Linked DNA regions of Desulfomonile tiedjei DSM 6799. The protein of the gene in region 1 interacts with the protein of each later gene in a pairwise test. Links are inferred from orthologs where the notes say so. Each region holds a gene or a part of one and is shown on either strand. Other genes may lie near its edges.

What was found.
Region 2: the proteins of leuS (region 1) and ligA interact in binary tests that used the Escherichia coli proteins (3 or more experiments, as listed by UniProt). The link is inferred for Desulfomonile tiedjei DSM 6799 from one-to-one orthologs.

Annotation. Positions count from the first base shown.
Region 1 is NC_018025.1:4,464,380-4,477,998, forward strand. What follows is about bases 7,909-11,040. They hold leuS (leucine--tRNA ligase), read left to right. Parts: upstream 7,909-8,301; coding sequence 8,302-10,779; downstream 10,780-11,040. Other genes in these bases: DESTI_RS19065 (hypothetical protein), read left to right, coding at 10,858-11,040. Also shown: DESTI_RS19030 (M48 family metallopeptidase), read right to left, coding at 1-1,104; DESTI_RS19035 (cyclase family protein), read left to right, coding at 1,244-1,870; DESTI_RS19040 (hypothetical protein), read right to left, coding at 2,627-3,769; gmhB (D-glycero-beta-D-manno-heptose 1,7-bisphosphate 7-phosphatase), read left to right, coding at 4,036-4,650; DESTI_RS19050 (YkgJ family cysteine cluster protein), read left to right, coding at 4,690-5,460; DESTI_RS19055 (nucleotide sugar dehydrogenase), read right to left, coding at 5,870-7,498; more of DESTI_RS19065, read left to right, coding at 11,041-11,181; DESTI_RS19070 (hypothetical protein), read left to right, coding at 11,171-11,605; LPS assembly lipoprotein LptE, read left to right, coding at 11,621-12,229; DESTI_RS19080 (glycosyltransferase family protein), read left to right, coding at 12,392-13,619.
Region 2 is NC_018025.1:3,385,306-3,401,178, reverse strand. What follows is about bases 8,042-10,951. They hold ligA (NAD-dependent DNA ligase LigA), read left to right. Parts: upstream 8,042-8,433; coding sequence 8,434-10,470; downstream 10,471-10,951. Other genes in these bases: DESTI_RS14330 (ChaN family lipoprotein), read left to right, coding at 10,784-10,951; DESTI_RS14335 (acylphosphatase), read left to right, coding at 10,497-10,790. Outside these bases: DESTI_RS14400 (AMP-binding protein), read left to right, coding at 1-951; DESTI_RS14395 (branched-chain amino acid ABC transporter permease), read left to right, coding at 952-1,857; DESTI_RS14390 (branched-chain amino acid ABC transporter permease), read left to right, coding at 1,861-3,015; DESTI_RS14385 (ABC transporter substrate-binding protein), read left to right, coding at 3,113-4,366; DESTI_RS14380 (ABC transporter ATP-binding protein), read left to right, coding at 4,423-5,259; DESTI_RS14375 (hypothetical protein), read left to right, coding at 5,288-5,893; DESTI_RS14365 (IS4 family transposase), read right to left, coding at 6,409-7,626; more of DESTI_RS14330, read left to right, coding at 10,952-11,794; DESTI_RS14325 (hypothetical protein), read left to right, coding at 11,829-12,644; DESTI_RS14320 (hypothetical protein), read left to right, coding at 12,706-13,269; DESTI_RS14315 (hypothetical protein), read left to right, coding at 13,636-14,295; DESTI_RS14310 (class I SAM-dependent methyltransferase), read right to left, coding at 14,491-15,336; DESTI_RS14305 (HD domain-containing protein), read left to right, coding at 15,499-15,873. UniProt on the Escherichia coli protein: DNA ligase that catalyzes the formation of phosphodiester linkages between 5'-phosphoryl and 3'-hydroxyl groups in double-stranded DNA using NAD as a coenzyme and as the energy source for the reaction.

The DNA.
Region 1 (13,619 bases):
CAGGAGTCGCAATGCAAAGACATCTGCACTTCGTTCGAATTTCCTGGAAATGGCTGCGCCTATAGGCCGGAGAAAATAGCCGGCTTTCTTCCAGAAAATTGCCACTATGACGAGCGCCACGTAATTGCTGACCGGATCGAGATGAAACGTCTCGTACATTAAAGGCCAGTTCAGGATACGATATGTTGCATAAAAGACGACGAGTGTGGTTGCGAGGCTCAGCAGGTATGATTTGAGCACGTGGTTCATTTTGAAATGCCCGAGCTCGTGAGCAAGCACCCCCAGGATCTCGTCCTGCGTATGGGTGTCGATGAGTGTGTCGAAGAGCACTACCCTCTTGGTTTTTCCCACACCGGTAAAATATGCATTGGAATGCGTGCTCCGTTTCCCTGCATCCATCCGAAAGATACCTTCTGTCCTCATCCCTGTTTCTCGAACCAGTGACTCAATTTTTTCTGCCAATTCGGTATTGGAAAGAGGTTCAAACTTGTTGAATAACGGTGCAATCAGAACAGGGTACAGAACAATAAGAAAGAACTGAACCACGGCAACAATCACAAATCCCAGGAGCCACCAATAATCAGGCGAAAAAAGTATGCTCCACAAGAGCGGCCCTATGGTAATTACGGCAAATACAGCGGAAATCCCGACCGCTTTTACGTTATCCAAGAACCATGTTTTTATATCCGTTCGGTTGAACCCGTATTTTTCCTCAAGAACGAATGTGGCGTAGTAATCGAAAGGGAGATCGAGTACGAAAGAAATGGCTCCGAGCATCAGGAAGAAGCACAGTCCTGCAACAACATAGGAGTAAGAGACAAAAAGACCTCCAAGCCAGGGGAATAATCCGAAAAGGATCGCCGCAAGCAACAGAGAATCACCCGTCAATTTCTTCACAATGTACAGATTGCTGGTATCCAGACTGTACTGATTCATCCGCAAGAGCTTATCCCTGTCGACAAACCCTTTCATGCTCTCAGGTACATCAGAGCCTTTCTGCACAAGGTGCCTGCGATTGAGCATCTCCATACCGATTGCGAATGCAAGCTGCAGAAGATAGATAGCGCCGAACACGATTGAAATGGAATTCCACTCAACTACCATAGATTGCTCCAATAAAGACTTCGTTTTTCATAAAATATTCTGACAACCGGCTGGATGTACTTCCACATGAGATCTATAGTATTAGCAATCCTGTTGATTTTTCCTGCCGTTTCGATGCTTTCGGATTCGGGAGAAAAACATGCCGCTCTATGATGCAACATTGGCCCTGCACGAAAAAATGGCCATTTTCCCCGGCGACCCTCCTTTCAAGATGACTCCCCTTTTTCAGACAACCATGGGAGATAAATTTAATCTATCCACCATTACCATGGGAACACATACGGGTACTCATGTCGATCCGCCGGCGCATTACCTGAATTGGGGGTATACAGTCGACGAAATTCCTCTAGAGACACTCATCGGTCCGGGGAAAATCCTGGATTTGACGGGCCACCCCGAGCTGAATCGAGATGTCCTGCATTCATGTGACCTGAAGGGCGTTGCCCGGGTTTTCTTCAAAACCGACAACAGCCGGAAACTTCTGGAGCCCGATTTTCATGAGAATTACGTGTCGCTTACGAAGGATGGAGCCTCTTATCTATCCGAGTCAGGCATCAGAATGGTTGGAACGGATTATTTTTCTATAGAAACGTACCACAGCTCGGCAGCAGAGGTTCATCACATATTGTTGCAGGCAGGAATTCTTGTTGTGGAGAGTCTCAATCTGGGGCACATACCTGCAGGCCCGTGCACGATCTACTGTCTTCCACTGAAGATTTTAGGGGCGGACGGAGCACCTGCTCGAGTACTCATAGAAATGGACTGACAAGCGATCGATTTGGGCCGCTTAATTGCGGCGCTTCGCGACTCTCACAAACCCAATAGTCACGCGAGGGAGTAGAGATCATCGTTTCTCGTGATCGCGGTACTGTGAGTTCTTAAATCCCCCCTACGCCCCTTTACTAAAGGGAACAGTGTCGCTTTTTTGCCCCCCTTTAAAAGGGGGAGCGGGGGCATAGGCGTTAAAATAAGAATCCGACTCAGGATGTGATGATCAAAGCGAACTGCATCGTTTTTGCCAGAGTGTCTGAATGACTGTCATTGCGAGCAAAGCGAAGCAATCGCCTGAAATTAAGCGCCTGATCCCAGGCGATTGCCACGTCGCTGCGCTCCTCGCAATGACAAGGATCAGGTTAGTTGCTGAATGGTGGATTCCTCGCTGTTCGCGGGCGTTTTCCATCAACATGGGTCGGCAGAGACGCCGACCCCTACCAAAGCGCTCGAGATGGGAATGTCCTTATTTTAACGCCTATGGGGGCGGGGGGATTTTCCCCGCGAATAACTGAATGCATACCCTTGTTTGAATATTTTCCTTGTGATGGCACAACGAGTATAAGGCCCGACCGGGTGTCGGGCCTTTTTGATGGGCATCGCCGTGCTTCAGGGTTCCCGAATTTCGAGGTACCGCCGGTAGAGTGGACATTCAACCTTCGGAAGGAACGCGCCCCGTTGCAAGTTCGGGAACCCGATTGACGACGCCCTTCCTCAATTGCGGTTGAGATGTTTCCAACAGGACCGGACCTTAGAAAATGATTCCTACAGCAGCCATAGCTCCTTCGAGGCTTATCTTATTTACGTTGCACGGCTGATCGATTTCCAACACTACCCAGCGCCAACCTGCCTCAATGTAGCCGTATCGTCCATAGTTCATCGGCACGGATATTCTTCCTGCCGCATATCCGTCCCAACCGAGGTAGCCTTCAAGAAAATCGATGGACCACTTGCAGTGAACAGAGGCTACACTCGTCCCGAGATATCTGACGAATCGCTCAAAGCTCATGCCTGCGGTGGCGAGATGCGCGGCCTGATTTCGTGTCCTTGTCTGGATCGTGTCACTTACCGTAAGCTTGTCATCAACCAGAGTATAGCCGGCAAACAAGCTTGATATTGCATGGGGTTGCTTGAACCAGTCATACACGAGGGCTGCTCGGTAAATGTTGCGGTCCCAAATGGTAAGCGTGGAAACGAATGCCGGATATAGAGTATTTCCGAAGTAAAACATTGATGATGGAATGAAGTTGTCCCGATAGCGGATCGGCATGAAGGAAACCCGAATGCCCCAATTGGGCTTCACCTGACACTGAGCCTCGTACTCGGACAGGTACTCGTACTTCCGCAGTCCAAGATTCTTGGTCAAACTCAATTGAGGGGCTTCGCCGCCGATTGCATTACTGCCCCATACGATCGTAGAGGAGTTGAGATTTGAATACCAGATTTTGGCATTCAACTGGAACTTGCTGCACCCCATTCTCGGGAGAAAAGGAGGTGGAGCACACGGTCCGTATCCAAATCCCTGGAGACCGAAAAGATTGGAAAGTCCTCCGCCCTGGGGAAAAGGCCCGCATGCAGACCCCGGACCCGGATTGCCCGGTGGGCAGACGGCACCCTGGGACGGATTTCCCGGATAGGCTACAGGGGGAGCGGAGTAATAACTCCTCCTGGCAGTGTACCCCGAAGAAACCGCCGATTGTTGCGTACGCACCGGTGCCTTGGAACGATACTGTGGATTTACCCGCGGTTCTGCGGACAAAGCATCGCCCTGGATCACAGTCGAGCCCGAAATATCGCTGTAGGCCCAGCTAACCGTGACGGTGGCTGCAGTTATTAGTGTTAGCGACAGAACACATAGACAAACCAATAGCTTCAAGGGCTTTACTATCACCATACCATCCCTCCTTGACTGAATGTCCTGGGATGGTGTCATTATTCAACCGCGAAATTATGTCAAGTGAATTCTGAGAAAAAGTTATACTTTTTTCAGAATAATTCTCTAAAGCCCTGTCTTTTCTAAGACCGAAAATCCGCTAAACGCTAGTCATATCCTTGAAAAAACGATCAATGTCCCGGTTTTTCGAATTAAAAAGCGCGATGCTGATAAGTAACTTGAAGGAGCCTCTGATTTCACCATCAGGGGGGGCGTGCTTGACCTCGATGCGTCGAAAACGTATCATTGCTGCCGATCTGAAGTCTCAGGCTCCGGGCACCCTCAACAAGAATATGCCGCGTAAAGCTATTTTCCTCGACCGGGACGGTGTTATTAACCACAAGTTACCGGAAGATCATTACGTTTCTTCTATAGAACAATTCGTTTTCCTGGACGGGGTCGCGGAAGCGCTTCGTCTCTTGCGCGATATGGGGTTCGTTCTCGTAGTGATCACGAATCAGCGGGGAATCGCTCGAAATTTGATGACTGAATCGGATCTCGAAAAAGTGCACAATCATATGCGTTCAGTATTGGCTCGAAACGGCGTGGTTCTTGATGCTGTGTATCATTGTCCCCATGAAAAGGACGAACTCTGCAATTGTCGAAAACCTCAACCTGGCATGATCCTGCAGGCTCAACGGGATCTTGGCATCGACCTGAATTTGTCTTACCTGGTGGGGGATTCTCCTTCAGATATGGAAGCGGGAAGCAGAGCCGGAGTTCGCTCGGTGCGGATAACCGATGGGCAGGATGATACTGCTCATGCAGTGTTCAAGGATTTATTGGATTTTGCCCGTGATCTGGCAAACCGTCAAAATACCGTCCAGGATGTGACCGTTTGACCCCTTGCCAATAGGAAGAAAGCGTCAGGAGATAAATATATGAGTAATGTTCAGGGCTGGCCTCCTCTGGACGCGAATGCCCGCTTGTCTGTAGAAAGCGAGTTTTGCTTTGGGTGCGGACCGCACGTTCCCTGTTTTACCGAGTGCTGCGGAAAACTGGAACTGCTGCTTACTCCTTATGATGTACTGCGGTTGAAGAATCGGCTGCAGCTCACATCAGAGGAGTTCCTGGACCGGTACACCGTCATGCGGTGGCGCACTGCTCACGGATTTCCCGAAGTCCTCATGGAAATGGACTGTGCTTCGGGGAAACGATGTCCTTTTGTTACCCCCACGGGCTGTTCCGTGTACGAAGACAGGCCTGGAGCGTGCAGGATTTATCCGCTCGGGCGGGCTTCCACATCTCATGTTATGGATGGATCTCACAGGGAATTCTATTTTACCGTACGCGAGGATCATTGCAGAGGCTTTGAAGAAAAGAAATCATGGAAAGTCTCCGAGTGGCTGAGCGACCAGGGGATGGAAGATTATAACCGAATCAACGATCTCCTCATGGAATTGTACGTAATGCGGAATCGCGGCAAATCCGTTGAATTCAGCCCCCAGCATCTCCAGATGTTCGTCATGTCCTGTTACAATTTGGAGAAATTTCGGCAATTCGTATTCAAGAGTCGATTTCTGGATAAATTCGAGCTTGATCCTGAGATGGTGGCCGAGATCGAAGCAGACGATACCAAATTGCTCGAATTTGCGTTTCTCTGGCTGAAATTCGCTTTGTTTCGGGAACCGGTTCTGAAGCCGAAGTCATAACCTTGCTGTATATGCGAGAGAACCAGATAGCGTAGGACGGTGGTGAGCAAAGTGAACCGCTCATTGTGGTCGAAGAACGTCCGAATGGGTGTTATTGCGAGCGAAGCGAAGCAATCCCCTGAAGGTGCAGGCATAAGTCAGAAGATTGCCGCGTCGCTTCGCTCCTCGCAATGACAATCGTTAGATTTGTTGCTGAATGGTAGGTTCTAACGCTGTTCGTGAACGTTTCCGGCAAATGCGGGTCGGCAGAGACGCCGACCCCTACCAGGAAAGTTGGAAGTAGTCTGACCTTATTTCTTGACGCCTATGCTTTGGCCCCCGTTCATAAAAGGGGGAATATTCCACCAAGTTAATGCCTGTGGGGGGTGCCACTGACCTGGGAACAGGTCAGTGTTCGCATTCCTAAGGATTAGCGTTTGTATTGTTTCTTCAGTCTATTGATATGGCCGCGTCCCAATCCTTTCACTTCGCAACCCAGTTGAAAGTATTCCTTTATTTTTTCGTCATCGAGAATTCCGAAACAATCGATCACTGCCAGCGGTCCACCTGCTGCTTTCACCACATCTGCGGGAGGGAGATTCAGGAATTGCTTGTGGCGTACCGCAAAAATCACGACATCCGCATCCGCGAGCGCTGTATCAAGATCTGGTTCCATGCGCATTTCGGACAATTTCTTCTGGCTTCTGAAAAAACGCCCCCGACTCTTTCCCGGCGTCGGGTACGTTTCCTGGGCCTCGAATTCCCACCAGTGATCCACATATGGATCGTAAACACAGATTTCAGCACCCATTTCCACGAGCCGCCGGATTATCACTTCGGAACCGCTGTATCGCGTGTCTCCCACATCCTCTCGATACGATGCACCGAGGATAGTCACTTTTGAGGCAGCGATGTACTTGCCCATATTTCGCAGCGCGTCTCTGGCCAGTTCCGGGACGTGAAGAGCGCGCGTATCGTTGATGTTGATCGCTGCAGGAGTAATCTTGAACAGATCGTCCTCGAATCCGAGGAGATGTTTGTACGCCCACACAGCCAATCCGCCATCTTTGGGGAGGCAATAGCCGCCGATTCCCGGGCCGGGGAAGATGATATTGGAATGGGTAGGCCTCACTTTAATTGCCTGAATCACTTTTACAAGATCCACTCCATTGCGCTCGGCAAACAGGCTCCATTCATTGAGAAACGCAAGAATGCTGGCGCGAAAGCTGTTCTCGACTATTTTGGCGGTCTCAGATTCAATGGGGCGTTCGAGAACCGTGAGAGGAAAATTCTTTGTGTCCAGGACTTCAGTGAGGAATTTGATAACCCGTTCCCGCGATTCCGAATTCACTCCGCTGCATACTCTCCAGAAATTTCTTATGGAAGAAACGTAATCCTTGCCGGGCATGACCCGTTCATAGCTGTGCGCGAGGAGAGGTTCCGAGGTTATTCCCCTCTTCTTGAATGCTTTTTTCACTAATGGATATGCCACCTGTTCGGTCGTACCCGGAGGAACGGTGGTTTCTATGAGCACCAGGGCATTCGAGGGAATCAGTTCTCCCGTGATCTCAAGAGCCTTTTCCAGATCTTCCATCTGAACGTACCCGGTGCTCACATTATTCAAGGATTCTTTGATGTAATCGCATTGCACGTCTACAACTACGACATCAGCGAGCGTCAAAGCCTGGTACGTATACGAAGCAGTAAGCGATTCTTTTTCGACAACACAGCGATGAATGATTTTCTCGACTTCAGGGTCTTCAGCCTTCATGGGAGCAATTCCTCTCTGGATCAGAGGAATTTTCCAGTAACTCCGGGTGCTGGGTCGTTGCATTCCGATGACGAATTTGCCCGGTTTTCCCGAATCATCCGTAGAGTCCGCAATAACTGCAGCCATCACAGCTCCGACGAACCCCATGCCCAACACCACGACAATTTCTTGCCCCATCTGCCTGTGCCGGTCAGCTAGGTCCTGGAGTCGTCTGAATTCTTTTTGGTAATCTTCATCTGTGGGAAGAGGGAATTTCTCTCCCTCGGGACTCACGGAAAAAGTCTGCATAGTGTTCTTCCTCAGGGGGAGGCCGGACGCGCCTCACATCGAGTCGAGTTTCATCCCGGGCTTCGGGATTCAACCCGACACCTTAAATCCCAAAGGCCGCGTCCGTCAACAGGAAAGGCGCTCTCTCCGTAAAGCTTCAGTTACATGCGGAATGCGATGAATGCCCCGAAGGGGCAGCCCAATGATAGTCGTGGGTGTCAGAGACTGTCTCAAAATTCTCGAATACGCAACACATCGTGCCACTATTATCCATCGGAGTAGGGGCAGACCAATGCGTCTGCCCACATTTGGGCGGACTCGCAGGTCCGCCCCTACAATCAGGCCGGGAAGACAATGAGGAATTCGTGTTACGATCCGGGTTAAATTTCGATTTTTGAGACAGTTTCGTCAACCCACGGAAACGATGTATCGAGATCTCGTTATTGCCGACCCTGGAAGGGTCTCCCCAATTATACTCCTGGAATTGTTGCGTTCTTGGGCGACCCCGCTAGGGTCGTTTGCCAGGGATTGAGGCATCCTGTTCCACGGGCTGCACCCGTGGCTACTGTTGGTCCGCCCCCTCCGGGGCTTGAGTCCTTTCTTCTCGCCGATCACTGAATGGATACCTCTCTCCTCTAGCGGCAAGTCGAGAAGAATACTTTCGACAATGCATATATGAACCATGATCCTCATTCCACCGTGTTCAGGGAATAAGGATGCATTGAAGCAACCCGATGTGTGTGCTATGAAAGGTGTTTTGAGCATTCAGACATGTTCGTCCGATCCGAAAATGAACTGAATGCTATCGGAACAATGGAGGAACCATGGAACGTAAATACAACCCAGAGGCAATCGAGAAAAAATGGCAGAATTTCTGGGATAAAGAAAAACTCTTTAAAGTGGAGCTCAATTCCTCCAAGGAAAAATACTACCTGCTTGAAATGTTTCCCTATCCTTCGGGACGCATCCATATGGGGCACGTAAGAAATTATTCCATCGGCGATGTTGTGGCACGTTTCAAGATGATGCAAGGGTTGAACGTCCTCCACCCCATGGGCTGGGACGCATTCGGTATGCCCGCGGAAAATGCAGCCATAAAGCACGGGTCTCATCCTGCAAAATGGACTATGCAAAACATCGACGAAATGCGCAGGCAACTGAAACGCATGGGCTTTTCATACGATTGGGACAGGGAAATAGCCACCTGCCACCCTGAATATTATCGATGGGAACAATGGCTGTTCGCGAGGATGATGGACAGAGGTCTGGTGTACAGAAAGAAATCCATCGTCAATTATTGTGAGCCCTGCCAGACGGTCCTTGCCAACGAGCAAGTGGAAGATGGGGCATGCTGGCGCTGCGGCACGCCAGTCGTTCATAAAGATCAGGAAGGCTGGTTCTTCAAGATCACCGATTATGCGGCAGAGCTCCTTGAATGGTGTGACAAGCTCCCAGGCTGGCCGGAAAAAGTTCTCATTATGCAGCGGAACTGGATCGGTCGGAGTGAAGGAGCCAAAATTCTGTTTGGAATCGAGAATTCCGATGAATCCATAGAAGTATTTACCACAAGGCCGGACACGCTGTACGGCGCCACTTTCATGAGCCTTGCTCCGGAACATCCGCTTGCATTGAGGCTGTCGAAGGGGACTCCTCAGGAAACCAAGGTGCGGGATTTCGTTCAGAAAGTTCTGCAGCAGGAATGGGAAAATCGCGTGGGCGATCAGGCCGAAAAAGAAGGCGTATTCACCGGAGCTTACTGCATTAACCCGGTTACCGGCTGGAGGATGCCTATCTACGTTGCCAATTTCGTCCTCTACGAATACGGCACGGGCGCTGTCATGGCGGTTCCGGCACACGATCAAAGGGATTTCGAATTCGCAAAAAAATACGGCCTGAGAATAGTAGTGGTCATTCAGCCTGAAGGCCAACCCCTCAATGCAGAGACCATGACGGAAGCGTACGTGGACCCTGGAGTTCTGGTCAATTCCAACGGCTTTGATGGCACGGAAAATGAGTCTGCAAAGAAAGCGATTTGCGATAAGCTGGCTTCCGAGAATAAGGGCGGCGCAACAATCAACTACAGGATTCGAGACTGGGGAATTTCCAGGCAAAGATACTGGGGCGCTCCCATTCCGATTATCCACTGTCCGAAATGTGGAGCAGTCCCCGTTCCTGATGCAGATTTGCCCGTTGTGCTGCCGGTTGATATAGAGTTTCCCACGAACGGTCGTTCTCCCCTCCCCGACCTGGACTGGTGGGTGAATGTGCCCTGCCCCAAGTGCGGTGAACCTGCACGACGTGAAACCGACACCATGGACACGTTTGTGGAATCTTCATGGTACTTCGACCGGTATGCCTGTCCGAGGTACGACAAGGGAATTATCGACCCGGAAACAAACGAGTACTGGTTGCCTGTAGATCAGTACATCGGGGGGATCGAACACGCGATACTCCATCTGCTGTACTCACGGTTCTTCACCAAAGTCCTGAGGGATCTCGGCATCAAAAAGTGGGACGAACCTTTCACGAACCTGCTCACCCAGGGCATGGTCATTAAAGACGGTGCGAAGATGTCCAAATCCAAGGGCAATGTGGTGGACCCCGAAGAGCTCATCGATAGGTACGGCGCGGATACGGTCAGGCTGTTCTGCCTGTTTGCCGCTCCGCCGGAGAGGGACCTCGAGTGGACGTCAGAAGGAGTCGAAGGTTCGTACCGGTTCATCGGACGTGTGTGGAATCTCGTCGCACAACTGGGGAACTACAGAATTCCGAAAACTGCCGCGGAAGACACGGATCGCTCCAGGCAGATCAGACGATTGACCCACAAAACCATCAAGAAGGTCACTGACGACATCCAGAATCGTTTTCATTTCAACACTGCGGTTGCTGCGGTAATGGAAATGGCAAACGAGATCGGGAAAACGATGCAGGAAGAAGCCCAGCCGGCTCCAGCCATTGCCTTGGCTTTACATGAGGCCGTGCGCAGTATGATTATTCTCTTGTCGCCTTTCATCCCCCATGTGTGTGAGGAGCTGTGGGAAGCTCTCGGAGAAAAGCCCGGAATGGTCCGCATTCCCTGGCCGAGTTACGATCCCGCTTTGCTGGAGCAGAACCAGGTGGTTCTGGTGGTCCAGGTGAATGGGAAGAAACGGGGAGAAATCGTGGTCTCAGTGGATGCGTCAGAGGAGGAGATCCGTACCACGGCTTTGGAGCAGGAGAATGTGGGAAAATTCCTTGAAGGCAAGTCCATTCGCAAGACTGTTCTGGTGCCGGGACGCATTCTCAATCTGGTGGTGGGATGATTGCCGACATTTGAGATTTCTCGCAAAAATTTGGATTTCCTTCAGTCAGTTCGGGAATAATTTGCATGGAGGCGAAATATGAAGAAAGCTGTGTGGCTTACGTTCGACCTCAGTGTGACCGGCGATTATGAAGGCATGTACACATGGCTGGCCAATCATGAGGCCATCGAGTGCGGAGATAATGTTGGATTCATCCAGTACGATTCGTCAGGGGACCTAATTAACGAGCTCAAGAATGACATCCGTGAAAATGTTGATATAACCAAGAAAACTCGCGTGTATGTCATATATCGCGATGACGATCAAAAAGTGAAAGGCAGTTTTCTTTTCGGGAAACGGCAGCAGGCTCCCTGGACCGGTTATGGTTCTGTTCCGGAAGGGGAGGCCGTGGATGAGTTATAGAATCGGTCGAACGGCTCTTGTAGACACCGGATTTTGGATATCCCTTCTGGATAAACGTGATCCGCACTATACCGAGGCGCAACCGAAAGCCGAAAGACTCTTTCGTTTCCACTGCATTTTTCCGTGGCCCATCTTGTACGAGACCTTGCGAACGCGTTACGTGCGACGACCACTGGCTGTGCGAAAGTTCGAGTCTTTTTTGAAACGTCCCGGAGCGACACTCCTCGATGACACAAAGTACAGAGACGAGGCTCTGACCGTGACTCTGGAAGACGAGTTGCGCGGTGGTCGAGGTCTTAGCTTGGTGGACAACGTCTTGCGCATGATTATCGAGGATCCCGCCGTCAGGGTGGACTGCATTTTCACTTTCAACACGGGTGATTTTGTCGACGTTTGCACGAAGCATCGAGTAGAAATGATTTAGGTGGGACGCTTTTTTGTGTGTGGATCAAACATTGTCCCGTCCGGAGCCGTGCCCTTATTCACTGAAAGTCAGCACATAATGCTTCCAGCCCGTCCGCTGTCCCCATATCGCAGATTAGCAGCATTAATCGTGCTGGGCGGGACTATGCTCGTAATGGCTTCCTGCGGGTACCGCTTCAGTGGAGCTCTGGAAGAATCAAAGTTTCCTTCTGACGTGAAGACCTGTGTGGTCGAGAGCGCAAAAAACCAGACGACGGTGACGGGAATTGAGACTGAACTCACCAACGATCTTCGGAATGAGTTCGCTCTCGGAACCCGACTCACTCTTGTGAGGGATGGGGGTGACGCAATCTTCAAAACCGTTATTCATTCGTATGAAGATACTCCTTCCATGTACCGGGCCGACGGAAAAGAACTTACCCGGTCCGGCGTGTTGCGGGTACTTTGCGTTCTCGAGCGATCGGATTCAAAAAAGGTCCTGTGGAAAAAGGACATCTTCGCATCCAGCACGTATGATGTCACCGATACTATTGCCGGTACTCTTTCCAATCGACGTCGAGCGATATCCCGGATAATCAAGGATCTCGTACCCAGAATTCATCGATCGATGTACGATAATTTTTGAATCCCACACAGCAGCAAGGTGTCTCGTTTCAATGAGCGTTGTTTAGTGTCGAGTTTTTTTGTCGAAGGGAAAACAAGAGTCTTCAAAATTAGGATTGCTTTCCCTGTGATTCTGGCCTAGGAATTCTGGTGTCTCCAAAGAATTTGCGGGTGGAAATATAGATTGCCGAGTCGCAGTACAGGATTACTGCTATTTTCACTTTGTGCAGCGTTGATGGTTTACGTCATGGGCCATTGGACTGCCATCATCGACCCGTACGTGATCAATGACGATGTGAGGCAGCAGCTCTATTGGATGCAGAAATGGTCGGATGAGGGAATGTTCAAAGATGACATCCTGACCGACTATGCCCGATATTACGTCCCCTGGGGTGTGAAGGCCGTCTACAGGTTCGGCGCTCTGTTCATGAACCCTGTCCAGTTCTCCAAGGTAGTGACCGGCATCCTCTTTGTTATCACTGCGGGTTTCATCTTTGGATTGGGGCAGCAATTCAAGAACGACTTGACCGGAGTGGTTGCTGTCTGTTTTTACTTCTTTTTCACGGGCTTTCTCCGCAAGATCTCCGGTGGCTTGTCGCAAAGCTTCGGATTTCCGCTGTTAACAGCGTATCTGTTCTTCCTGGCCAGAGGGAATCTTTTTCTTTCGGCTCTGGTAATTATGGTGGCTTCTGTTCTCAACCCGTACATCTTTCTCCTCTGTCTGACCACCCACATCCTGTATATCGTCGTTCAGTACGGCCCGGCACTCCTTGAGAAGCAGCATGCCTCGCTCCCCCCGGAAGATACTTCCGGAATCAAACCTATTCAACTACAACCATTGAGAAAATTACTCCTCATGCATATGCCGATACTCATCGGAATAGGCATGATGGCTCTTAGATACATTTTCCTGAAGCCCGAAGGTATAGGCGATCTGGTCTCATGGGCTCAAATGCTGAATCACGTTGAATATACCGCAGCCGGACGTTACCCGATAATTCCGGTACGTCCGATTCTCTATGAAATCGGCATGCCCTGGTTCCATTTGTTCCCTTTTGCCGAATGTGGACCCGTTGCCGGCTGGAGCGGAGTTGCCATTATATGCGTGTTGGCGGTGTTCGGATGGATACGAAATGGTTTTTCCTTTGACATGACAGGATTCCGGGTGTTCGGCTATTTGTTCCCGGCATCGCTTTTCATGTGGTGCCTTTCATATCTGCTCATGTTGAAACTCTTTCTCCCCGAACGATACGTAGAGTTCTCCCTAACTATTTTTTTCTGTTTATTCAGTGCCGTAAGTGTCCTGGCTGCTATGGAGGGAATGGGCCTGAGACGAATCATATTCCCGTGGTTGATCGTTTGCGCAGTCATTGGAGGTGGATTTCGGAGCTATCAGATAGGTGTATACGATT
Region 2 (15,873 bases), 1.1 Mb from region 1 along the record:
CCCGTATATTGGCAAGCGCTTCGTAAGTTAGCGGATCTGGCTTGTTACAAGAAGATCAGGGATCACCTCGGGTTAAGCCATATTCGTCACGCATATACGGGCGGTGCAGCAATGGGGCCTGACCACTTCAGATTCTTTCATGCAATAGGCGTCAACCTGAAACAGATTTACGGCCAGACGGAAATCGCGGGTATTTCGGTAGTTCACAGGGACGGCGACATCAAGTTCGATACTGTGGGCACTCCCATACCGGAAACCGAGGTGAAGATCACCGAGACTGACGAGATCGTCTCCAAGAGTCCATCCGTGTTCATCGGTTACTACAAAATGCCCGAAGAAACCGAGAAGACGTTGAAAGATGGATGGTTGTACTCGGGAGACACCGGATTCATCGACGAGGACGGTCACCTGGTGGTCTTTGACCGCTCCAAAGATATTATGATTTTGAACGATGCCCGGAAGTTTTCACCGCAATTCCTGGAAGCACGCTTGAAATTCAGCCCGTATCTGAAGGATGCACTCATCGTTGGGCATCAGAGACCGTATGTCACTGCCATTTTGTGTATCGATTACGCAACGGTGGGAAAATGGGCTGAAGATAACGGCATTAACTACACCAGCTACACCGAATTATCGCAGATACCCCAGGTCTACAATCTCGTGGAAAAATCCATACGAGAAGTGAACCGAACTCTCCCGGATTCAGCCAAGATCCGTCGCTTTGCAAATCTCTACAAAGAATTCGATGCCGACGACGATGAGTTGACGAGAACAAGAAAGATTCGTCGGGCGTTCGTCGAGAATCGTTACAAAGATATCATTGGAGCACTGTATTCCAATGACGAAATACTCCACATGGAGACCAATATCACGTACGAAGATGGCCGAGTAGTTGAAATAAAGGCTGACATAAGGCTTCAGGATGTTGGCGAGGGAGGAGGAAAGAAGTAGATGGACCTCTTTCTGCAACTGGCAATTACGGGAGTTATGCTGGGCTCTATCTTTGCGGTCCTGGCGCTCGGTTGGGTGCTCATTTACAAATGTTCCGGCGTGCTGAATCTTGCCATGGGAGAGCTGACGCTGATAGGCGGTTATGTCTGTCTTGCATTCTATCAGCGATTCGTGACTGCTATGCCGGTAACCTATGCCTTTATTCTTGCGCTCATAGGCACACTGTTCATCGGGCTTATCCTTGGGTTGCTTACGGAACGCGTTTTTCTGAGAAAAATGATCGGAGAGCCCATTCTGGCGGTCATCATGGTGACCGTGGGGCTGTCGTTCTTTTTCAAAGGCATGGTGTTCATCATCTGGGATACGGATACCCAGGTGTTTCTTCCCCAGGTGTTTCCGATCGAACCATTGGTGATATTCGGAATTGCCATCGGCCGCGTCTATTTGTGGAGTTTTGTTGCGGCGCTGGTACTCATGGTAATGTTCATATGCTTTTTCAAGTACACCCGCTGGGGCTTATCCATGCAGGCCTGCGCGGATGACGAAATGGCAGCTCTCTCTTTAGGGGTGAGCGCAAAATTCGTTTACGCTCTGGCATGGGGTATTGCCTTTATGGCTGCCGGAGTCGGGGGCACACTCCTCGGCAACATTAACGGTCTGAACTATTCGGTAAGCTCTCTGGGGCTTCTGGTTCTCCCGGTCGTGGTTTTCGGAGGGCTAAACTCTGTACCAGGCGCAATCGTAGGTGGGATTACGATAGGGGTGCTGCAAAACCTTACAGGCGGTTACCTGGACTACTATTTTCCGGGCGGCATTAAGGAAATCGCTCCTTTCATCTTCATGGTCATCTTCTTGTTGTTCAAACCCTATGGGCTGTGGGGTTGGGAACGAATAGAAAGGGTGTAGTTCATGAGTTATCTTCCCTGCGGTCAGTACTTCGAGAACTATGGTGAAGATCAGAAATGGTGGCGCACTCCGTTCATCAAAGCCAAGATGATCTTTATGGTGCTCGTGCTGGTGAGTTTTCCGGCATTCTTCGACTCTCAGTGGCTCTCAGTCGCTTACACCATCAACTACTACATTCTGGCCGCCCTCGGCGTTCAGCTTCTCATCGGGTACTGCGGGCAAATCACCCTCGGGCACGCAGCATTCGTGGCAGTCGGTGCGTACTGCAGCGCCATGATGGTCTTGTTTATCCCCTGGCCTCAATTCATGGTAGACGCGGGATTGGCTTATCCGATTAGCATGATAACAGCAGGTTTTGCTGCCGGATTGTGGTCTGTTCTTTTTGGACTTCCTTCGGCTCGCGTCAAAGGATTCTATCTCATCATGACTACCATGGCAGCACAATGGATCACCGTTCCTCTCGTGATCACACAATATGTGAGCCAAATCGGAGGTCGCGGCCAAGCTTTTTCCATTCCTCCGGGAACGATTAAGATCGGCCCTATCGCAATTGATGAGTCATCAATGCTCGGATCGTGGGAAATCTCCGGGGACATGAAGCTTTACTATTTCTCAGTGTTGCTTGTCGCTTTGTGTCTCGTGGCAACGGGCAATTTGCTTCGATCCAAGATCGGTCGCGCCTGGATTGCAATTCGGGACAACGATATTGCGGCGGAAACCATGGGCGTCAACATTGTAGGCTACAAATTGTTGGCCTTTTTTGTTGCAGGTTTTTTTGCCGGGATTGCCGGTTCGTTCTATGTGAGCACACTTTCTTTCGTCAGTCCCGAGCATTATGAATGGTTTTATTCGCTGCTCTGGGTCGGCATTATTCTCATTGGAGGTGTTGGCAGCATCCAGGGACTGGTTTTTGGTTCGGCATTCGTTGTGTTGGTTTTCAAGTTCCTCGAGATGGCGGTTTTGGGGGCAAGCGACATGCTTATGGAATCGTATCCCAGTCTTGGTTGGATGACCACGAAATTCATTTTCTTTAAAGAATCCGCCTTTGGACTCGCTATCATCTTTTTCCTCATATACGAACCCAACGGGCTCAGCTATCGATATTGGCAACTAAAAAATTATTTCAACCTTTGGCCGTTCTCATATACGGGGAAATAGTTTGAGACAGCAACCGGAAGGAGGTGACAGGCTTTTATCCTAGAGGCGGAAGTGGAACATGTTGGACGTGCAACCAAAAAGAGCGAGGAGTGACAAGATGAAACGAATCCTGTTTGTATGTTTCGGAATAATGCTGATTTTTTGCTCGAATGCCTTTTCTGCAGACGAGATCAAGGTGGGGTCCATAAACGACCTTACCGGCGCAACTTCAGACGTGGGAAAAGATGCCGCTCTTGGTATACGGGAAGCCTTTACGTACGTGAATGACAGCGGAGGCATTAACGGCAAAAAAGTTAAATTGATTCTGCAGGATTACGGGTACAGAATTCCGGAAGCCCACACGTTGTACAAGAGATTCAAAAGCCAAGACAAAGTCAACATGCTGCTTCAGTGGGGTACAGGAGACACGGAAGCTCTCTCTCCGACAGTCAATAAGGATCAAATGGTCACCATCTCGGACTCCCTATCCGGTCATTTGTGCGATCCGGCTAAGACCCCGTACAATTTCATTTACAGCACTGACTATTCCACTAATGCCAGAGCAGCCCTTACGGCGTGGTACGAGGAAGTCTGGAAAAAAAGCGACAAATGGAAAAAGGCCAGAGAAGCAGGACAGAAACCGAAACTGGCATGTTTCTACATGTTTGCCGCTCCTTACTCGAGTGCACCGATCAAGGCAATCAAAGATCAGGCCGCACTTCTGGGTATAGAAGTCGTGAAAGACCAAGACGTGTCATTGACGGCTTTGGATGCCAAAAGCCAGGTCTTGGGAGCAAAGGGTGAGGGAGCAAACGTCATTTGGCACGGCAATACCACCATGTCGGTAGCCACTGCTATCAAAGATGCATATGCTCTGCAATTGGAAGCAGATCATATCATGAATAACTGGGGCTTCGACAAAAACCTCGTCAGAATGACCGGTCCTGCCGGTGAAGGCGTGATCGGTTGTGCAGCCTGCGCTTTCCTCGGCGATGACGTTCCTTACATGGACAAGGTGATCGAATACACCAAGAAAGTGAATCCCGACGTTCCCCTCGAAAAAAGAGACATCAGAACCGTCCAGGCATGGGTGAAAGTTTCTCTTGCATGCGCGGGTCTACAGCGAGCCGACAAAGCGGGCAAGCTCAGCGGCCCTAGCATCAAGGGAGCCCTGGAATCGCTGAAGGATTGGTATCCTTTCGACAAAGAAAACGCTCTCGGTCGTCCGCCCACCACGATCACGAGCACCGACCACAGGCCCAGCCCTGTTTCTTTGCTCTACACCATTAAGGACGGAAAAATAACGTTTTTCACGAAGATCAACATGAAGGAAAAATTTCCTGACAAATGGCAGAGCTGGCTCGGATGGTAGATTGATGAATGGCTGGGGCGGCATTCTGCCACCCGCAGAAAAGCCGTATCACTCATATGGGCGTCAGGAGAAAAGGGAGAAGGTTTGTGTCCGAGAATAATGAAATCCTGAAGATCAACAATATTGAAGTCAGGTACCACGAGGTCATACTCGTCCTGAAAGGCGTTTCCATAAAGATTCCGGAAGGTGGAATTGTGGCACTCCTGGGGGCGAATGGCGCTGGTAAGAGCACAACCCTGAAGGCAATTTCCGGACTGCTCAACCATGAAGATGGTGAGGTGACAGACGGCAGCATCGAGTTTATGGGTGAGCGCATCCATAAATTGCCGGCTGAGGAGATCTCCAGGCGCGGGATCTTCCAGATTATCGAGGGAAGACGCGTATTCGAGCACCTCACAGTCGAAGAAAACCTCATGGTCGGAGGCCACCTGAGACCCTCAGGACTAAAAGAGCGGCTGGACATGGTGTACCACTATTTTCCGAGACTGAAAGAACGACGGAACATAATGGCCGGATTCGTCAGTGGCGGTGAACAGCAGATGTGCGTCATTGGAAGAGCGATGATGGCTCAGCCGAAACTGATGCTGCTTGACGAACCTTCCATGGGGCTTGCTCCTCTTCTCATTAAAGAGATCTTCGAGATTATTCAGAGACTTAACCGGGAAGAAAAGATTCCTATTCTTCTTGTGGAACAGAACGTCAAACTCGCTTTGACAGTAGCTCCTCATGCTTATGTGATGGAAAACGGCCGCATCGTAATGGATGACACTTCCGAGAAGCTCAAAGAAAACCCCGATATTCGGGATTTCTACCTCGGCCTTACGGATGTTGGCGGAAGAAAGAGCTTCAGAGAGGTCAAGCACTACAAACGACGAAAACGCTGGTTAGCCTAAGACTCCCCGCTCAGGGGTAGGAGGGAAAATGATTAAGTGTTTGACAGTTTTCGGTTTGTTCGTGGCTCTCTTCGGTTTTGCCGTTTTGCCTGCCACTGCTTTTGAAAATCCTAAAATTACGCTCGATCGCGTTGAAGTGGCAAGCATTCAGCCATTTTTTGCAAAACCTCGGGTCGGTTACAAGGATGAGAAAGACACAGGAAAGGACCTCCCGGTTGGTTCCATACTGAATATGGCTTACATCTTCAACATCAAGAATCCGAACAAAGAGCCCGTCATGCTCGATGAAATGACCTTCACCGTATCATTTGACGGATTCGACGTGAATACGGCTTTTGCATATGAGGATTCTTGGATTCCTGCCGGCAAGACTAATCAACTCAAAGTCGTGGTGACGAACGAGGCGCTTCCGACTATAAGCAGTCTCATGGTGGGAGCCGGAAACGTATCGAGAATCCAGGAAATGAAGACCTCCGCCGGAGCACTCGCCAAGAAATGGTGGGAAACCGTCGGGGACTTTGATTTCCCCATTACTGTCTCGGGTGGAACAGCACTCTTCAAAGATGCAAAAGATAAAGAACATCAGGTAACTTTTTCCGGGAAATGGGAAAATCCGGAAAAACCAAAGAAGTAGTCCGAAGAAACCGCAGTAACGGTGTTCTCGGGAGTCCCTTCCGCTCCAGAAGAGTACCGGTAAGGAAGGCGATCAAGAACGTTCCCGGTTTCGTGTAGGTTTGGAAAAGAGGCGGCTCATATGGGCCGTCTTTTTTTATCAGCTTTTTGCTGCACAGCAGTTGACAGCAATTTGCATTCAAAATCCCTCCATTTCTCCCTCTAATAAAGAAGGGGTAAAGGGGGTAGAGGGCATAGGCGCTAACTTAGGCTCCATTTGGCCGTTTGTTCCAGAGGAACAGAAGATAATTTGCCGGCGATTCATCGCCGGCAAATGGGTCAAATTAAGGATTTTTGAGTTCCAGAGGAACGGCTGATCCGCAAATGGGACAATCTATAGCGGTTATCGAAAGTCTTGATGGAATCCAATGCCTGCTATGGGAAGAATCAGTAGCGCCGGCGTCCCTGCCGGCGAGAACTTATTGATTTGTTCGGTGAATTGTTCGCCGGCACGGAGGCCGGCGCAATGCTGTTGACTTAAGCTGCGGGGACATTTTTGTACCTGCGGTAAAGCCATTTGTTTTTGCTTTGCTTGTTCACCCTTGGTTGGGGTGGTCGCTGACTGTTTGGTCGATAGTATTTGACACGATAGATTTCTTTGAGAATATCCTGAAAGATTTCGATGGCTCTTTCAGGATCGTCTGCGGCGAGCACGGCGGCTTCAGACGCGAGCGTCATGACCGCATTCTTGAACTGAGGTTCTCCGAGCTCTCCACCGAGTAACTGGGTGGAAATGGCCATGAGAGTTCTTGAGATCACAGCCATGATCGCAGCTGCAAAGAGTTCTTGCAGGACGCTGTTGCAGGTTTTGCCATGAAATTTTTCGATTTCGAGCCCAATCTTTTCATCCCGGAAATAGCTCTCGATTTCCCATCGCCTGAAATAGAGGTCAGTGATCTCCTGTCTCGGAAACTCCACCTTGTCGTAAAGATTCGTCAGGAGAACCGAGAGGGTTCCGTCAGGATTGGACAGTCTGATGACTCTCACTCTGATGGGCTTGGCGGCCTTTCGTTGTTCAGCCGTCACCTGGCTGAGATAGTTCGATGTCGGAGGAATCACGATTTCGGCTTCGCTCTTCCCGCTCCGAATGAATTCCTTTACTGTGGCGAAGGTGGACGTTGCGGGGCAACGTATCACGAAATAGCCTTTGAACTTGTCCAAAAGGTAGCTGAGAAATTCATATCCTGGGTAACCTCGATCCAGGAGCAAGACACTTCCCTCAGGCACGAGGGGCAGGAGATGTTTGGCTTGGTCCCGCTCCGAAGAATTCACCGGGACCACAGTTCTTGCGATGGGCAGACGTCTGAAGACGTCATAGAGCGTGCATACAAGACACTGAGGATAATGTCCTTTGCCCGCTTGCCCAAGTCCGCTCTCAGGATCAAACTCGGCCCTGAGCTCATCGGCGGCTGGAAGCGTATAGTCGGAGCCATCTATCGCATGAGTGGACATACCATGCCACTCGTCCTTCGGGCTCTTAGGCCAACACTCATAAGCCAGACCAACCGCATCATCGAGTATTTGCCGAAAGATCCTCCAATCCACCTTTTTGCGCGCCTTGGTGAGCGCGCTTCGATGGATCGCCTCGGCGTCAGGCCAAAGGCCAAGAATTCTGGCATGTCGAAAGAATTCACCGGATTTCATGTCCACTCCTTTACCCTTTCCACTGGCGGCAATGGACAAGATGAAGGTGATAAGCTTTCCAAAGGCGAGTTTTCTGTTTCGAGTAAAGTCCTGAGGCGAGCGTTTCTTGGAAGGGTCGATTTGTCCGGGAATAATGTGAAGAAATTTTTCAGCGTACGCGCTAAGTTGGCATGGTTCTTCAAAGCATAATGCGTGCCATAATAAAATCCTTTCAGCAGCTTGTTTTGAAAGAATTTATCGCGCGTAACTACCCGCATGTCAACACAATTCCTTCTGAATTCTCGGAGGTTAAACGTGAAAAATCAAGAACCCTTTCCTTAATTCAACAGCATTGGGAGGCCGGCGCTACCAATTGCTGGGAACTGCTCTTGACAATCCGTGATTACTTTCGAGAATCGGTATAATCAGTCAATCGTCCCTCTGGGACGAGGACGTTTGTTTGATGGGCTTTCCCGGCGATGAATCGCCGGGCTATTTTCTTTTCGTCCCGTCGGGACGAAGGAGACTGGACAGCAAAGTTACCGCATATGGGGGTAGAGGGGATTTTCGTCCAACTTTGAAAGCAGATTGGCATGACATAATTTCTGACCTTTTGAACATATCGTTCTCTAAAAAACCGTAGAGCCCGGCGTCCCAGCGGTCCCGAACTGGTTATTTTTATTTGAAAGAGGTGCCGGCACGGAGGCACGGCACCCACCAATTGCGGAGAAGTGCTTTTCGCAATAGCTCAATATCTTGTAATCTTGCCGTATCTTTTCAGGAACGGACTTGCGAAAAAAGCCCTGTTCCTGCATCATTGAGCTGCCAAAGCCGTCGGCTTGAAAGACGGCAAAATGTTCCGGGAGTATTCTTCTTGTCATGTCCGGCCAAAACGCGATCCCATCACAAGACATCATTGACGAAGTAGAAGCATTGAGAAAAACCATTCGAGATCACGATTTCAATTACTATGTACTGGATTCCCCGGAAATTACGGACGCGGAATACGATAAGCTGTTTCGTCGCCTTCAGGACCTGGAAACTCAATATCCTGAGCTGATTACTCCCGATTCACCTACCCAGCGGGTGGGGGGCAAGCCTTTAGAAAAATTCGGTCAAGTCAGGCATGCAATTCCCATGGTATCGCTGTCTAATATTTTTGATGAATCGGAATTGCTGGAATTCGATGTGCGGACAAAACGAAGTCTGGGTACCGGAAATGAACTTTCGTACGTGGTGGAACCCAAGTTGGACGGCGTTGCGGTGGAATTAATATACGAGAATGGATTCTTGTCTACAGCGGCTACGCGGGGGGACGGCTTCACGGGGGAAGATGTCACGGCGAACGTGCGTACCATAAAGTGGATTCCTCTGAAACTGCAGACGCGAGCTTCCGACGCACTGCTCGAGGTCAGAGGCGAAATCCTCATGAACAGAGCCGATTTTGACCGTCTGAATGAAAAGCGGGAAAAACGCGGATTCGCCACCTTCGCCAATCCGCGAAACGCCGCTGCAGGTTCCATTCGACAACTGGATCCGCGTATCACCGCTTCGAGAAACTTGCGCTTCATTGCCCATGGTGTGGGAAGAATCGAAGGATCGATTCCGGAAACCCAGTATGGAATTCTGGAAAAACTTCAATCCCTCGGCTTGCCGGTGAACATGGGATTGACTCGGCTTTGTGAAAACATCCAGCAGGTTTTGGAGCATTATCGCTACTTAAGAGAGAACAGAGACACTCTGCCGTACGAAATCGACGGTGCGGTGCTTAAGATAAACTCACTCGACGAGCAAGCAATCTTGGGTATGACAGCCCGATCTCCGCGGTGGGCGGTTGCCTTCAAATTTCAGCCGCTCCGCACCAGCACACAGATACTTCGTATCGAAGTTGGGGTCGGCCGTACAGGCACACTCACACCAGTAGCAATCATGGAACCGGTGAGTGTGGGGGGGGTAACCGTTTCAAGGGCTTCTCTGCACAATCAGGACGAAGTGGATCGTAAGGACGTGCGTGAAGGAGACATGGTGGTCATCCAGCGCGCGGGAGATGTCATCCCCGAAGTTGTTGAAGTGCTGAAAGATCTGAGGCCTGCCGACAGCCGACCCTATACTATTCCCGACAATTGCCCTGTGTGCGGGTCTTCTGCAGTCCGTTTGCCGGGACAAGCAGCAAAGAGATGTGTCAATGCCACGTGTCCGGCCCGCCTGAAGGAAACGATCCGGCATTTTGCCTCGAGAAACGCCATGGACATTGAAGGGCTGGGAGTCAAATTGATCGAACAGCTCGTGGATCTCGGACACGTAAAGAATCCGGCCGATCTGTATTATCTCTCGAAAGAGACTATCAAGAGCCTGGAGCGCATGGCTGACAAATCGGCCTCCAATATCGTAGCGTCCATAGAGCGTTCAAAGACTGTCACATCGGACCGTTTCCTCTACAGCCTGGGACTTCCTCTGGTTGGAGAGCATGTGGCAAAAATTCTTATGACCGCCTTTCCGGATGTGGCAACTCTCTCGGAACAAGACACCACTGCTTTGCAGCAGATTCACGGAATAGGACCGGAAGTTGCTCAGAGTGTGGTTTCATATCTTCGCGAACCACATAATCGGGACATGATCCATCGGCTCTTGTCAGCGGGGGTAAATCCGGAACCGTTGGCCAGGCCGTCTGACAAAATACAAACAGTACTCACCGGCAAAACCGTCGTGTTTACCGGCACGTTGTCGCTGCCTCGTTCTGAAGCGAAAAAGCTTGTCGAAACTGCCGGTGGAACGGTGAGTGGATCGGTGAGTCGAAAAACAGACTATGTTGTCGCCGGCGACGAAGCCGGTTCAAAATTGGACAAAGCTCGTGGACTTGGAGTCACTGTTCTCTCGGAAGACGAGTTCCGTTCCCTCGTGGAAGCAGCGTCGTAATACCGGTCTCGTTCAGGAGCCTGCACATGGTGATACGTCGGAGAGTCGTAATTTCCGGACTGGTGCAAGGAGTGGCATTTCGCTGGTATACAAGATCCAAAGCACGAGAACTGGGACTGCTCGGATGGGTCAGAAATCTGGCGAACGGGCGAGTCGAGGCGACATTCGAGGGCGAAGAGCAGAACGTCTATAAGATGATCGAATGGTGCAGAAGAGGTCCTTCTCACAGCCGGGTGGAGGACTTGAAGATCTATGAGGAATCCCCTACAGGAGAATTCAGTGATTTCGAGATCAGGCACACTGGAGGAACCTTGTGGTAAAGCAGGCTTGCAAAATTTGTCCTTTGGTATTTTTTCTGGGTGTCATTGTGTCAATGTCAGTCTCTCTGGCCGGTGCCGAACAGAACGATAGCATCATTATTGATATGTTGGCAGGTGAACCTGTTCCGCAGGAAATGATGCTCGACGACCTCGCGTCCGTTCGGATCGTTTATCTCGGTGAATACCACACTATAAAACGCCATCACAAACTGCAGTTGGATACTCTGACAGGAATTGCAGACCGAAAACCAAATATCGCCCTCGGGATGGAGATGTTTTCCGCGGATCAGCAAGAGATCCTTGATTGGTGGCAATCCGGTACTGAAGATGTTGCAGCGCTCATTCGGAAACTCGGCCGAAAACACTGGACCAACCTGCAAGATTACGCAGCAGTGCTGTATTTTGCTCGGAATGCGAAGATTCCCATAATCGGACTCAATGCACCCGATGATTTTGTCAGAAAAGTAGCCCGTGAGGGATTGTCCGGACTGACTGACGAACAGAGACGCATTCTCCCAAAGGGTTTCGATAAGATCGACCCCGCGTACGACAAATTGATGCGCATCAGACTCAAAGTACATCGAGCATTTCATGAAAAGAGCCTGGACAATGTGGTCCTCGCACAGGCAATCAGAGACGCGATCATGGCTCAGCGAGTGATCTCGTTTTTCGAATCCGAACGCGGAAAAGATGCCGGAATGGTTGTGATAGCCGGAAGCGGTCACATCAACTACGGTTTTGGGATACCTGAAAGAGTCCAGGAACATCTGCGATATAATGAACGCATTGTATTGGCTTCTGAAAGCGGTGAACTCAAGCTTTCCGAAGAGGAAAAGAAACAGGCTATGCCCGTTGAGATCACCCATGAAGATCTCAAATTCATTCAACGGCCCATAGCGGATTATCTGCATATAATTCCGCTGAGAACAGAGACGCCCGAACCCGAAGCAGAAGAAACATCACAGGAAGCATTTCTTCTGCAAAATACAAAAACTCTGCAATGAAGTATTGTTGGAATACGTGCTGAGAGACTTGCTTATGGATTCGTCGCATTACGATCTCATATTCCGTGACATGATCGTCACACTCTCTAGAATATCGGATGCGCGTCAGCGAAGTTTTTCCTTGGCCGATCGATTGCGGCGGTTTGAAGACGATCTTATCGTCTATTGTTTGCGGACCATAAGAGAACGAAGTCTCATGGGCGAACCCGATTGTCAGCTCCTGTACAATAGCCTCATGGTTTCCGGAACCTTTTCCGAAGTCTTCGACCAGGTCAGGCTTTCTGCGATTGTAGAGTCGCTTCAAAGCAGTCAGGAATATGAGCTTGTGGCGATTCTCATGGATGTTCCACCCGAAGGTCAGGATGAGAGCCCGTTTCAGCCCTATCTCGATGTCCGGTTGCGCGAAGTTCCCCTGGGCATGCGGAAATCGCTCGCCAGAAAACCGGATTTCAAGCTGATCAAGCGAATTGCACGGGACCAGGACCACAGAGTGATAAGGCATTTGCTCGATAACCCGCGACTCACGGAAATGGATGTCGTGCAAATCGGATCCACTCGCCCGACATCGCCCAAGGTCATCGAGACAATCTATAATCATCCTCGTTGGATAAATCGCTATTCCATAAAAAAAGTCATTGTGATGAATCCCTCTTCACCTCTTGCCATGAGCATGAGATTACTTACGTACATGAATCTGCAGGATCTGCAGGAGATCGTTGAGTCCCCCAATCTCCCTTCCGTGCTGGTTCGGGAGGCAATACGGATTCTCGGGAAAAAGAACGCGAACCTGTGCGAATATCGGTTGGACCCAAGACCCACCGAGACCGAAGAAATCTTGGAGTATGATTGAATTCTGCCGAATTTAGAGGCAAGGGGAACCCGAATGGTTGTACTGAAGTGGAGATGTTGAAATGGTCAAAGAACTGCTGACCACGTCGATTATCGTCATTATTTATCTTTGTATATTTATTCTGCTTTTCTCTCCATCTCTCTATGCCGGCTGGCTCTATGTCATGAGTCGGTACACGAAGGTGAAGCAGCGTGGAGTGCTCAGGGTCGCAATCACGACTCTGGCATTGAACCTTATCGTTGCACTGTTTCTCTTCCATCTGACTTTCAATTATTTCCTGACCTACAAAACGGCTGAAAAAGACGCGGAAGCTGTTCAGGCTGTCCAGAATGCCATAACCACGCAAGAAAATTTCTATTCGAGCTACGGGAGATACTACTCGGTCGGGCCGGTGAGAGGTCCCTATCAAGACGATCATGGACTCACTGTGGAGAAGGACGTCATTCTGCAGGTGGAACCTCACTGGGACGCAGTCAGTGCCAAAGAAACCTACGACGCCTATGCACTCCATGTCCTCGGAAAAGACCTGGTAATGAAAACCGATCAAGGAAAAGTGGAAAAAGCACCGGCGGATTCACAACAGTCCGCAGCGATACGTTCGAAATTGTTAAATAGTGTGAAATAGAGCGTTATAGTCAGTGCCAAAAATTCTGTCGTTTATCCCCGCCTGTGAATTGCAGGATATTGGTAGGGGCCGGCGTCCCTGCCGGTCCATTCTATGGATATCATTGATTATATTGAATATGTGCCGGCACGGAGGCCGGCACCCACCAATACTCCTATCCTCAATCGGACGTTAATTTTGGCAATTACTATAATCGAATTAAATCGGAACTCCCCTTATACGATTATGAATTTTATGTTTTTGCCTTGACCGTTGATTGTCTTGAGGATAAAGTCCCATGGCAAACTCCAGGATATTATCTGAAATTATTGTCAGACCGGCATGTTAGAGGCATGTCCTGTGATGTCGAATTCGGAGGCAAGCGCAATGGCTCTCAAGAGATTTGTTTATGTAATAGAATCACCTTCCAGCATGGATTTGTTGGAAAACCATCTTGAAGGAGAGGCCTTAGTCAAAGCACTGGATTTAGCTGCGATTCCGAGATATTACAGCCTGGTTACAGACAGGGCTACTTTCAGAAGAGCTCTTTTGGAACGGATGACCGCTGCTTTACAATACTATGAGAAAGCAGAAGCAATTCCGATACTCCATCTGAGTATGCATGGCGATGATTCCGGAATAGGACTCACGTGTGGCGAGCGATTATCGTGGGAAGAGCTTCGTCAAGAGCTTTCTCTCTTAATTGAAGGTCTTAATAGTGGGTTGCTGATTTGTATGTCAACATGTTTCGGAAGCTCGGGGTGCAGAATGGCTTGGCACACCAGCGAGCCCTTCGGATTTCTCGTCGGAAATGAAGATTCGGTTGATTGGGCGGATGCCGCAGTTGCATACATTACTTTCTATCACTTGCTTTTTAAGGGATACCCTATCCAGGAATGCGTATCAGCTATGAATCGGGCATCCAGAAATATGAGATTCAGGCTCGATAGTGGCAAAGAATCCAAAGAACGATGGCTTCTTTGGCAGAATTTTAAGCTCAGCTTAGAGCGTAGAGAAGACTTCTATGCTGGATGGAGTAGATTTTGAAAGTAACTATTATCAAAAGCGATTTCTTGAACACGGTATCCACCGGCCTCCGTGCCGATGGATAAGACGCAAACAAATCAATCAAATTGGCCCGGCAGAGACGCCGGGCACTAGTGATATTTTGTATTGGTTTGGACCACTTTAGGACTTTCGTGAATCGCATAACACGAGTCTGCAACAAAGTTCCTAGATTTATTATTTAATTGCGGTTACGAGCATTTGGTGTCCGGAGAGAGTGAAACGAATTGCTTCATCGATCAGTTTTCGGAACGGACGGAGAATTGTCGATGGAGGTGGGAGTTCCCGTTCGGGGAAATAGAGTTTACGCCTCAGATTGAAAGATTTTGTACGGATCGTAATATTCGAAAAGCCGATTTCACCGAGCAGCCGAGTAATAGTTGCAGGTTCGAACAGCACGATGTGGTCCGCTCCATTGAGGTACACCCATTCGGGTCCGTTCACTTTCCTGGACAGAGAAGCGAAATTCGTGGTGGCCAGTTTGAGAAATCCGCCTGTTCTGAGGACTTTATGAACGTTCGTTATTGCCTTACGCGGCGATTTCAAATGCTCGATTACATCCCACATCCTTACTGCATCGAAGTAATCGGCAGGCGCCTCGAATTCCTCAGCCGGCTGTGCGATTATTTCAGTCACGCGTTTGGTGCGAAGCTGTCGGATTGCGTCCTGGTTGACTTCAACCGCCCATGTTTCCCAGCCTGACCTGGCAGCCCGATCCAGGAACCAGCCTCGACCGGCCCCCAGTTCAAGAATACGGTTGAGCAGGCGATAGGGTTCGAACCGGTCCAGTTCGGCATCCAGACGCCGGACTTGGGCAGGGGTAAGCTCATGTTCACCCATGCTGCCGGTACCGGACACTTGCTGAAAGGTGAGATGTTCTTTCAGCCTGGGATTCACGAATACCAGGCCGCATACGTTGCACCGTACGTGACGGAAGCCTTCCTTTTCGAAGAGCAACTCGTGATTCCCGGAATTGCATATATCGCAGAATACGGATTCTCTGGCGTAATCGGTTTCCATCATAGCTCCGCTAATTGGATAAACCGCGATTATAGTTCACTCGGCCAACTCTGCAAGACTTCGCTTTCCTCGGCTGCGGAACTCTACCGAACGGAACGATCCTCTTGATACCGAGCGGAATTCATGATACTCAAGCCGGGATCGAAGAGTAAGTGAGGTTTGACATTGGATCTAAAATCAATTGCTGATTTCCTGTTTGAAGTCGGCATGCTCAAGCGAACGCCTCGATCGGGCTTCCAATTCCTGGGAACCGGAAAAGAAACCGTTGCGGAACACAGTCTGCGAACGGCCGTGATAGGATATGTTCTTTCGCAAATGTCCGGAAATATATCCACGGAAAGAGTAGTGCTCATGTGCCTGTTTCACGATCTCGTAGAGGCTCGAACAGGAGATCTGAATTACGTTAATAAACTGTACGTAAAAGCAGATGAAAGGGCTGCGGTCAGAGATATGACGGCAAATCTGCCCTTTGGGGAAGAAATACGGGTTTTGACGGAAGAATTCGATTCGTGCTCCTCGACAGAGGCCCAAATAGCGAAC